Regions from separate parts of the Marinobacter sp. C2H3 genome, predicted to be linked through region 2. Evidence: predicted binding sites of a transcription regulator. Region 2 holds the regulator's gene; the other holds the start of a gene.

Region 1 (4,958 bases), on a different contig from region 2:
AAGTAATTGGCAAGGAAGTTACGGTCATCAGGGGAAAGGCAAAACTTACTCTCTGGCTTCCTGTAAAGGACAGCCTTAACGAACGGGTTCATCTTGATTAGACCCACCAAACGACCCAATCCGTGACGACGTGCAATAAGAGCCAGCTTTTTCACTGAGATGGAGAGCGCTGTTGATCGCGCTTCTAGCGCTGCATTTATTCTTTGGGAAGAGCGTTTGGAATGCACAGGATCGGCGTCAAAAAATCGATAAACAAGGCTTAAAAAAGCGCCACTGTCATGTTTCAATAAGTCGAACTCGAGAACAAGAACATTTTGCCGCTCAAAATACCGATAGACGCGCTGCAGGTTAGCACCGTTCAGACTTCCACTAATCAGTTCTGGATGCCTCTCTGCGGCTTCTCTCGCGTTCTGATAAAAGCGACCATTTCTTCGCAGAAATCGGATACCTGACTCGGTCCGCTCAAACGGGTCCCTGAGACAAATAATTATTTTTGCTTCAGGGTTGTATTTACATATTCTCTCGAGCGCATCGTCACTCAGAATATAATCGTGACTGAACTCACCTGATATTTGACCTGACTTCGGGGCGTCAAATTGACGGTGATACCAATTAAAGCCTTTATCGTAAAGTTGATCAAAAAAGTATATATCTTTCCCAGGCGGAACATTGAATTTGGGATGCTCGGATAATACCTGATACAGCCAGGTTGAAGCAGTCTTGGATGGGCCAATAAAGAAAAAGTCTACTTTCATTTACGATTCACGAGTTTCCGGGCACGTTTTCAGCCTCGATGTCGGCATTTACATGCATTTTCCCATAAATTCTTTCGATACACTCTTCCACCCCAGAAACGTCGACCTGCCGGTACTGATGAATCAATGGAAGGTCGGCTTTAAGCTTCACATAAACTGATGGAAAGATTCGGATTGCTTTGGTCGCAACTTTACAGGCCTTTTCAGACTCCCCCTTCAGAACCAAAAGCTCGATTTTTCTCGCCTGGACCAGGTTATGCGGACGCCAATGGCTCATTTTATCAACCCGTTCCAAATCCCTATCATAGGCACCCTCATCCGGTAAGATGCGCTGATAGATGAGAAGCTCAGCGTAAGGTCCGAGGAGGGAGTCACTCTGCCACGCTCGAACATCTCTTATTGTTTCAGCATCCCAAACGTCCTTGCCTCCAGCGTGTATCAACGCCCAGTACCCATTAATAAGGTTGTACCCAAGCCCGAACATAACCACTAGTGTCGCTACGGAAGTCGACACACTGATGGACCGGCTTGTCAGGTTGAATTTCAGCCCGGGGAGGACCAGGGAAACAACGCCGAGAAACACGACCAAATACTGAAGATACCATAGCGGGTATTCGACGTTGCTGTATACGAAGATCACGCCGAGCAACGACGCCTTCCAGAACCACTCTGCAGTTTTTGGCGATTTCAACACAAAATACGTTGTAAAAATGATGGCGGCAGCCAGAACCAGCAAACCGAGAAGCCCTTCCTCGGCAAAAACCATGGTGAAAATGTTGTGGCTGTGGGTTGGCAGCATTCCGGGATGCCTGCCATCCGTTATTAGGTCGTCCCACTGATAGCTGTAGGAAGAGTAATTGTCGGGGCCTACACCAAAAATGGCATGATCACCGATACCAGCGGCGATTTTCTTCGCCTCGGCCAAGCGAATTCCCAAATCTGAGAAATCTCTGGTCGATGCGGCTTGGTCGACACCCGGACGAGCCAGCTCAGTCGGGCCAGCGTATCTCATAGCGCTATCGATTGCGCCAATTGATCCAAAGGCTAAAACGACCGATGCAGTGATCGTTAAGCCCAACACTTTAAATTTACGGGCTACTGATTCGTCGCCACGTGAATTGGACCAGCTCATTGCAAGCGTTATAAGAACAACCGCAATGTAAAGGATCACGGACCGGGTATCGGTGAGTATTTCTGTTACGGCGGCAAAGTAGAGCAGCACTCCGGTAAAAAAGGTCCCCACTAACCCACGTATGTTCAGGTAGATTACGGAGATAGCGCCGATCATGACAGCGCTTGCCGTGAGGTTGTACTGATTGATCAGACCAGGAAGGCGGCTGCTTCCCGCTTCATCAATACCATATACTCTGAGCATCCCGTAGAACTTCGCGACACCCAGCAGCGCTTGCAAAACCAATAAAATAGCGAAAATCGCCGCCAGTGCAGTGACGAGTTTCTGTTCTGAAAAGAGCGTGCTCAGCCGCGAAAACCAGACGATCGAGGCGAGACCCACGAACCAGTAAATCAGAACCCACAATCCGGAGGCTCTCAGGCTGTACTCGTTAACGGTAAACGAGATGGTAAGAACAACGCCCCACACCAGCCAAAGGACCGCAGCTGATGACACCATACGCCTCTTTGGCATGAAGGCCCAACTAACCACCGCTCCAAGAACCGCTGCATATCCTGCGATGAACTCTTCGGCAAACGAACCAATCGGGATGTAGTGAAACGGCACGCTGAAAGCAACAAGAACCAGGGTAGCGATCAAGAATAGGTGCAGGGTGGGCTCGAAGTGCCTCATGAGGGATCCATTCAAGCTGGGTTAAAAAAAAAGGGCGTCTTGCGACGCCCCTTCCAAGCACAGACGCTTGACCGATTATTTACAACCAGTCGGAACGTAGTCCTGCTTCCAGGAGCCCGCGCCGCCAGCGCTGACCGTGCAGGTCCACACGCCGCTAGCCGTACGGGTCAGGGTCACGGTGGCGCCCTTGATAGCCGTAGATGCATCGGTACCCAGTTTTGCACTGATCGTGCCTGAACCATTGGTGAAGCTTACCGTGGGCACAGCAGACATCAGGTTGGAGCTGGTGAAGCCCAGCTGGGACGCCGCACTCGGATCGGTTCCGCGCATGAGTTGCTCTTCGGTCGCAGTCTTCAGGTTTGAAACCTCACCGACTACCCGGGTGACCTGAGTCCGAGCAATGTAATCCTGATACTGAGGAATAGCGATAGCCGCCAGAATACCAATGATCGCCACAACGATCATCAGTTCGATCAGCGTAAAACCCTTCTGGGCATGGTTGATCTGGATATTTTTCATTATCGACCTCATTTGTCGTTGATCTACTCATGATGGCCCGGTGCCGAGGGGTTCGGTCCCGCGACCGGCGATGAGCCTGCGTGTAGTAAAGCATCGTTTGTGCCAATTGCAAGATAATGTCAAAACGCCCCGGGATTTCAGGCACCTGCCACTGAACGTGACGGGGGTCACAGTGGGCATGAGCACGCCTTTGTCGCCGCGATGCGTCAATCGGTGACGAAATTGGTCACCGTTATTTTTGGGGCATGTTTTGTTTGTGGGCAGGTTTTGGGGTGATCTGAAGCTCGGTGCAGGGCAAGGGGTCAGATGAAGGTTTTCATCTGACCCCGGGCTTGGACCAAGGCTTCCGACCCACCTCGAGGCTTTGGCTTTCCAAAGCGGCCCGGGCCATCTAAACTCAGCGGTACGGACCGAGATCGGTTTCAACCACTTACACCACCTTTTTGATTTCTTTTATGGCGACCAATAAAACCAATGTGACGCTGACCGGGCTGGCCCGTCGTTTTGTGGAGGACGGGATCCTGGATGAGGACGTGGCCCGCGATGCGTTCCTGCAGGCGTCCCAAAACCGCATTCCGCTGATCACCTACCTCACCCAGAACAACCTGGCTAATAGCAGTAAACTGGCGTTTTCCGCGGCCATGGAGTTTGGCATGTCGGTGCTGGACCTGGAGGCGTTTCTGCCGGAGATGCTGCCTGAGAAGGTGGTCGACGAGAAATTGGTCCGCAAACACAACGCGTTGCCGCTGTACAAACGGGGAAACCGCCTCTTCATTGCGGTGTCGGACCCCACCAATATCCAGGCCCTGGACGAAATCAAGTTCAATACCGGCCTGAGCACTGATGCGGTGCTGGTGGACGACGCCCGCCTTCGGGCCGCCATCGACAAGTATCTGGAATCCCAGGATACGTCCATGGGCGATCTGGACGATGCCGACCTGGAAGGCGTGGAGACCGAGGGTGGCGAGCAGGACGACGAGGGCGCGGTGTCCGCCACCGACGTGGACGACGCGCCGATCGTCAAGTACGTGAACAAAATGTTGCTGGACGCGATTCGCGGCGGCGCATCGGACGTTCACTTCGAGCCCTATGAAAAGGTCTATCGTGTTCGGTACCGGACTGACGGTATTCTGAAAGAAATCTCCCGCCCGTCGATCAAACTCGCGCCGAAGATTTCCGCGCGGGTCAAAATCATGGCTCAGCTCGACATCTCCGAGCGCCGGGTGCCCCAGGACGGCCGGATCAAGATGAAACTGTCCAAAACCAAGGCCATCGATTTCCGGGTGAACACCCTGCCTACCCTGTGGGGTGAGAAGATCGTTCTGCGGATTCTGGACCCGAGCCAGGCCAAGCTCGGCATTGACGTGCTGGGCTACGAGGAAGATCAGAAGCAGCTCTACCTGGAAGCGCTAGAGCAGCCCCAGGGCATGATTCTGGTGACCGGCCCGACCGGTTCCGGTAAAACGGTCTCGCTTTACACCGGCCTGAACATCCTGAACACCACTGAGCGCAATATTTCAACGGCGGAAGACCCCGCCGAGATCAATCTGGAAGGCATCAACCAGGTCAACGTGAACCCCCGGGTAGGCCTGGGCTTTGCCGAGGCGCTGCGGGCTTTCCTGCGGCAGGATCCGGACGTAATCATGGTGGGCGAGATCCGCGACCTGGAAACCGCCAACATCGCGATCAAGGCGGCGCAGACGGGCCACCTGGTGCTCTCTACCCTCCACACCAACTCGGCCGCCGAGACCCTCACGCGGATGATGAACATGGGGGTGCCCGCCTTCAACATCGCAACCTCTGTCAGCCTGATCATTGCCCAGCGCCTGGCGCGGCGGCTATGTAATAGCTGCCGGGATGCCGCCGATGTGCCCCACGAT
Region 2 (4,958 bases):
CACTACACCTCCTACGACGCCAACGGCAATCTGAAGATACGCTTTAACAGCCCGCGCATTGAGCAGTTCGAGAGCAACAGCCTGACCACCATCGAATCCCCCGAGGCCCGCTACTACACCGACCCGGCTGCCGAGCCGTGGCACGTGACCGCCGATCGTGGCCGCCTGCTGCAGGACCGGGACCGGCTGCACCTGATCGGTCACGTCCTGGCGGTGCGGGACTCCACCGCGGGCGTCTCCAAACTGGCCACCACCCGGTTGACCCTGGACAACGCCAAACACATCCTCTATACCGATGCTCCGGTAACCCTCACCGACCCGACCGGCGTCACCGACGCGGTTGGCATGAAGGCCTGGCTGGACGACCGAATCCTGGAGCTGAATGCCCAAGTGGAAGGACGCTATGAAACCGCTCGATAACCTGTTGCCCGCGCTCGCGTTGACGGCGGCCACCCTGGTGACCGCCCTGCCCGCCCACGCCTTCGACCTGAACTCGGACGAGCCCATCAACGTCAAGGCCGACCACGCCCGGCTGGACGACAACAAGGGCATCGCCACCTACACCGGCGACGTCATCGTGACCCAGGCCGACACCCGCCTGGACGCCGACAAAGTGGTTCTCTATCGGAACGCCGAGGGCCTGACCCGAATGGAGGCGGAGGGCAAACCCGCTCATTACCGCCAACCCGCGGAGAATGACCAGGGAGAAACCGACGCCAAGGCCCTGACCATCACCTGGTCCGCCAAGGATGAGCTGCTGATTCTTGAGCGGCAGGCGGTGATCACCCAGAACGGCAATGTCTTCAAGGGCGATGTGGTGCACTACGACACCGCCAACCGGGTGGTCACCGGCCAGGGCAACCCCAACAGCACGTCCGGCGACGGTGGCCGGGTCGAGATGGTCATTCAGCCACGCAGCACCAAGCAGGAATCCAATGGCAGTCCTCAGGGCCAGTAACCTGGCAAAAAGTTACAAGCAAAAGCAGGTGGTCATCGACGTCTCCCTGGAAATCCAGAGCGGTGAGATCGTCGGCCTTCTGGGCCCCAACGGCGCCGGGAAAACCACCTGCTTTTACATGATTGTTGGCCTGGTGGCGGCCGATAATGGCCGCATCACCATCGACGGCCGAGACATCACGCCGCTGCCCATGCATGGGCGAGCCCGCGCCGGCATTGGCTACCTGCCCCAGGAAGCCTCGGTGTTCCGCAAACTGACCGTCCGGGACAACCTGATGGCCATTCTGGAAACCCGCAAGGAGTTGAACCGGGCGGATCGGGAGGCCCGGGTGACGGAACTGCTGGAAGAATTCCACATCACTCACATCCGTGACAGCGTCGGCATGGCCCTGTCCGGCGGGGAGCGCCGGCGGGTGGAGATCGCCCGCGCCCTGGCCATGGAGCCGGCGTTCATTCTGCTGGACGAACCGTTCGCCGGTGTGGACCCGATCTCCGTCAGCGACATCAAGCACATCATCCGCCACCTTCGCGACAAGGGCATCGGCGTGCTGATTACCGACCACAACGTGCGCGAGACCCTGGACATCTGCGAGAACGCCTACATCGTCTCCGGCGGCCACATCATCGCGTCCGGCAACGCCGATGACATCCTGGCCAATCAGCAGGTCAAGGACGTCTATCTAGGCGACGAATTCCGACTCTGAACCACCGGCCCAATTGTCTTGCCGGGTCGGAACCAGTAAACTCGGCAAAGAACTTGCTTATCTGCCCAAGTAACGGGCAGATAAAGGCTTTTTTCTTTTGTTCCAACACGATACGCGCCACGAGCGACGGTTCCTGAATCATGGTGATGAAAGCGTCCCTACAGTTAAAGCTGGGTCAGAGCCTGACCATGACCCCCCAGCTGCAACAGGCCATCCGGCTCCTGCAACTGTCCACGCTCGATCTGCAACAGGAAATCCAGCAGGCCCTCGACTCCAACCCGATGCTGGAAACCAGCGAGGACGACGACCACGGCGATCACGAGGACGGCCAGGGCAATGACGCCCGGGACGACGGCGCCGAGGCGCGGGAAACCGCAACGACGGATACCGAGACTGGCAGCGATCCCCAGGACGACTGGGGCGCTGAGGACATCACCACAGACTGGACGCCGGAATCCAACGCGGACAGCACCATTCCGGATGACCTGCCTGTCGACACCGCCTGGGACGACATCTACCAGTCCGCGCCGGCCTCCTCGTCCCGCAACGACGACGAAGGCGACAACGGCGACTTTGAAAGCCGTAACTCCGCCACCGAAACCCTTCAGGACCATCTCCTCTGGCAGTTGAACCTCACGCCCATGAGTGACCGGGACCGGGCCGTGGCCCACTCCCTGCTCGACGCCGTGGACGACCGGGGCTACCTGACCAGCACCCTTGAGGACATCCATGCCGGGCTGTCTGACGAGACCGACGAGGATCCCCTTGAGCTGGACGAGGTGGAAGCGGTGCTGCGCCGGCTGCAGCACTTCGATCCGCCGGGGGTGTTCGCACGTGACCTGCAGGAGTGCCTGCTGATCCAACTCAACCAGCTGCCGCCCGACACCCCCTGGCTGGCCCAGGCGCGGCTGGTGGTGACCCACTACATCAACCTGCTGGGCAACCGGGATTACGCGCAACTGCTGCGCCGCAGCCGCCTCAAGGAAGACCAGTTGCGGGACGTACTGGCGCTGATTACCAGCCTGAACCCGCGCCCGGGAGATGTGATCGACCAGGGCGAACCGGATTACGTGATTCCGGACGTGATCGTGCGCAAGAACGAGGGCCGTTGGCGTGTGGAGCTGAACCCGGAAATTGCCCCGCGCATCCGGGTCAACGCCGGATACGCCGCGCTGATTCGCCGGGCGGACTCCAGTGCTGACAACACCTACCTTCGGGACCAGCTGCAGGAAGCCAAGTGGTTCATCAAGAGCCTGCAAAGCCGCAACGAGACGCTGTTGAAGGTGGCCACCCGCATCGTCGAGCACCAGCAGGGTTTCCTGGACCATGGCGAGGAAGCCATGAAGCCGCTGATTCTCTCGGACATCGCCCAGGCAGTGGAGATGCACGAGTCCACCATCTCCCGGGTGACCACCCAGAAATACATGCACACCCCGAGGGGCATCTTCGAGCTGAAGTACTTTTTCTCCAGCCATGTCAGCACCGATGAGGGCGGCGAATGCTCGTCCACCGCCATCCGCGCGATGATCCGCAAACTGATCGGCGCGGAAACCCCAAAAAAGCCATTGAGCGATAGCAAAATTGCAGCCATGCTAGGGGAGCAGGGCATCAAGGTGGCACGACGCACCGTGGCCAAGTACCGGGAGGCAATGCACATTCCGCCTTCCAATGAACGCAAACGATTGGTGTAAAACAGGAGAGACGCCTATGCAACTCAACATTTCAGGCCATCATGTAGAATTGACCCCCTCCCTGAAGGACTACGTCATCGAAAAGTTCAATAAGCTCGAGCGCCACTTTGATCACATCTCCAATTGCCAGGTGACCCTGGAGGTGGATAAGGTGCGGCAAATTGCGGAGGGCACCATGCATGTGTCTGGCGGAGAAATCCATGCAAAGGCGGAAGATCAGGACATGTACGCGGCCATCGATTCCCTGATTGACAAGCTGGACCGGCAGGTCCTCAAGCACAAGGAAAAGAACGTGGAGCGGATGCACGGCAACGGCCAGCGCTGAGCGCCGCCGTTTCCCATTCGATCCGCTGACAAAACGCGCTGCGGCACTGACGAGGTGCCGCAGCCTTTTTTTACCAGACTGCAGTCGATCCCATGAGCGACCCATCCCTGACCATAGACACCATCCTCTCGCCCGAGCTGACCCTGTGCCGGGTGCCCGCGTCCAGTAAGAAGCGGGTACTGGAGTTCATCGCCGAGCAGATCCACCAGCGTGATGAAACGCTCGATGATACCCAGATGTTCAACAACCTGGTGGCCCGGGAGCGCCTGGGCAGTACCGGCATCGGACAGGGTATTGCCATACCCCACTGTCGGCTTGAGGGCCTGGACCGGGTGATTGGCGTCCTGCTGACCCTTGAGGAAAGCGTGGAGTTTGACGCCATCGACAACCAGCCGGTGGACCTGGTGTTTGCCCTGATCGTGCCCAAAGAGGCGACCAGCGAGCACCTTGAGCTGTTGAGCCAGCTCGCCGAGAAATTCAACCAGCGCTCGTTCTGCGAGCAGCTGCGCGCCAGCGACAGTGCCCGGACGCTGTATGAGCGGATGACGGGCAGCGCCGCCTGAGGCGGCCACCAACGAGGGTCCCGGACATGAAGCTGATCATTGTCAGTGGCCGGTCAGGTTCCGGCAAAAGTACCGCCCTCCACGTACTGGAGGACCTGGGCTTTTACTGCATCGACAACCTGCCCATCGGTCTGCTGTTCCCGCTGACCCGGGAAGCCACCAGTCAGGCCAGTACCGGACGGCTGCACCGCATGGCGGTTAGCATCGACGCCCGCAACCTGTCCGGCGAAATCGCCAATTTTGGTGAGATCTACGCCCAGCTCCAGCAGACCGGCGTCAACGTCGAGATCATCTATCTGGACGCGGACGAACAGGCCCTGCTGCAGCGCTTCCACGCCACCCGCCGGAAGCACCCGCTCAGTGACGACCGCACCTCCCTGCGGGAAGCGATCAGCCACGAAAAGGCGCTGCTGGAGCCGCTGTCCAAGCTGGCGGACCTGTACGTCAACACCACCGGCATGTCCATGTACGAGCTGCGCGACCAGATCAAGCAGCGGGTCGCCGGCCGCAAGGGTCAGGAGCTGGCCCTGTTGTTCCAGTCGTTCGGCTACAAGCACGGGGTGCCACTGGACTCCGACTACGTCTTCGACGTTCGCTGCCTGCCCAACCCATACTGGGACAACAGCTTGCGCAAATTCACCGGCATTGATCCGCCGGTCATCGAGTTCCTCGAACGGGAACCGGCCACCCGGGACATGGTCTCGGACATCACCGGCTT

What was found. Region 2 encodes sigma-54, which starts transcription at its own class of promoters, with help from an activator protein. Its sites were predicted from a motif close to ANTGGCATNNANNTTGCTNT; they were not measured.
Region 1: the regulator sigma-54 is predicted to act here: its motif matches at 3,166-3,185, upstream of V3388_RS08335 (pilin).

Annotation. Positions count from the first base shown of each region.
Region 1 is NZ_JBBBNZ010000002.1:715,147-720,104, forward strand. It holds gene V3388_RS08325 (sulfotransferase domain-containing protein) at 1-755, opposite strand, end outside; gene V3388_RS08330 (Wzy polymerase domain-containing protein) at 763-2,559, opposite strand; gene V3388_RS08335 (pilin) at 2,635-3,078, opposite strand; gene pilB (type IV-A pilus assembly ATPase PilB) at 3,534-4,958, shown strand, end outside.
Region 2 is NZ_JBBBNZ010000001.1:998,124-1,003,081, reverse strand. It holds gene lptC (LPS export ABC transporter periplasmic protein LptC) at 1-420, shown strand, start outside; gene lptA (lipopolysaccharide transport periplasmic protein LptA) at 404-958, shown strand; gene lptB (LPS export ABC transporter ATP-binding protein) at 936-1,661, shown strand; gene V3388_RS04385 (RNA polymerase factor sigma-54) at 1,808-3,352, shown strand; gene hpf (ribosome hibernation promoting factor) at 3,369-3,677, shown strand; gene ptsN (PTS IIA-like nitrogen regulatory protein PtsN) at 3,770-4,240, shown strand; gene rapZ (RNase adapter RapZ) at 4,267-4,958, shown strand, end outside.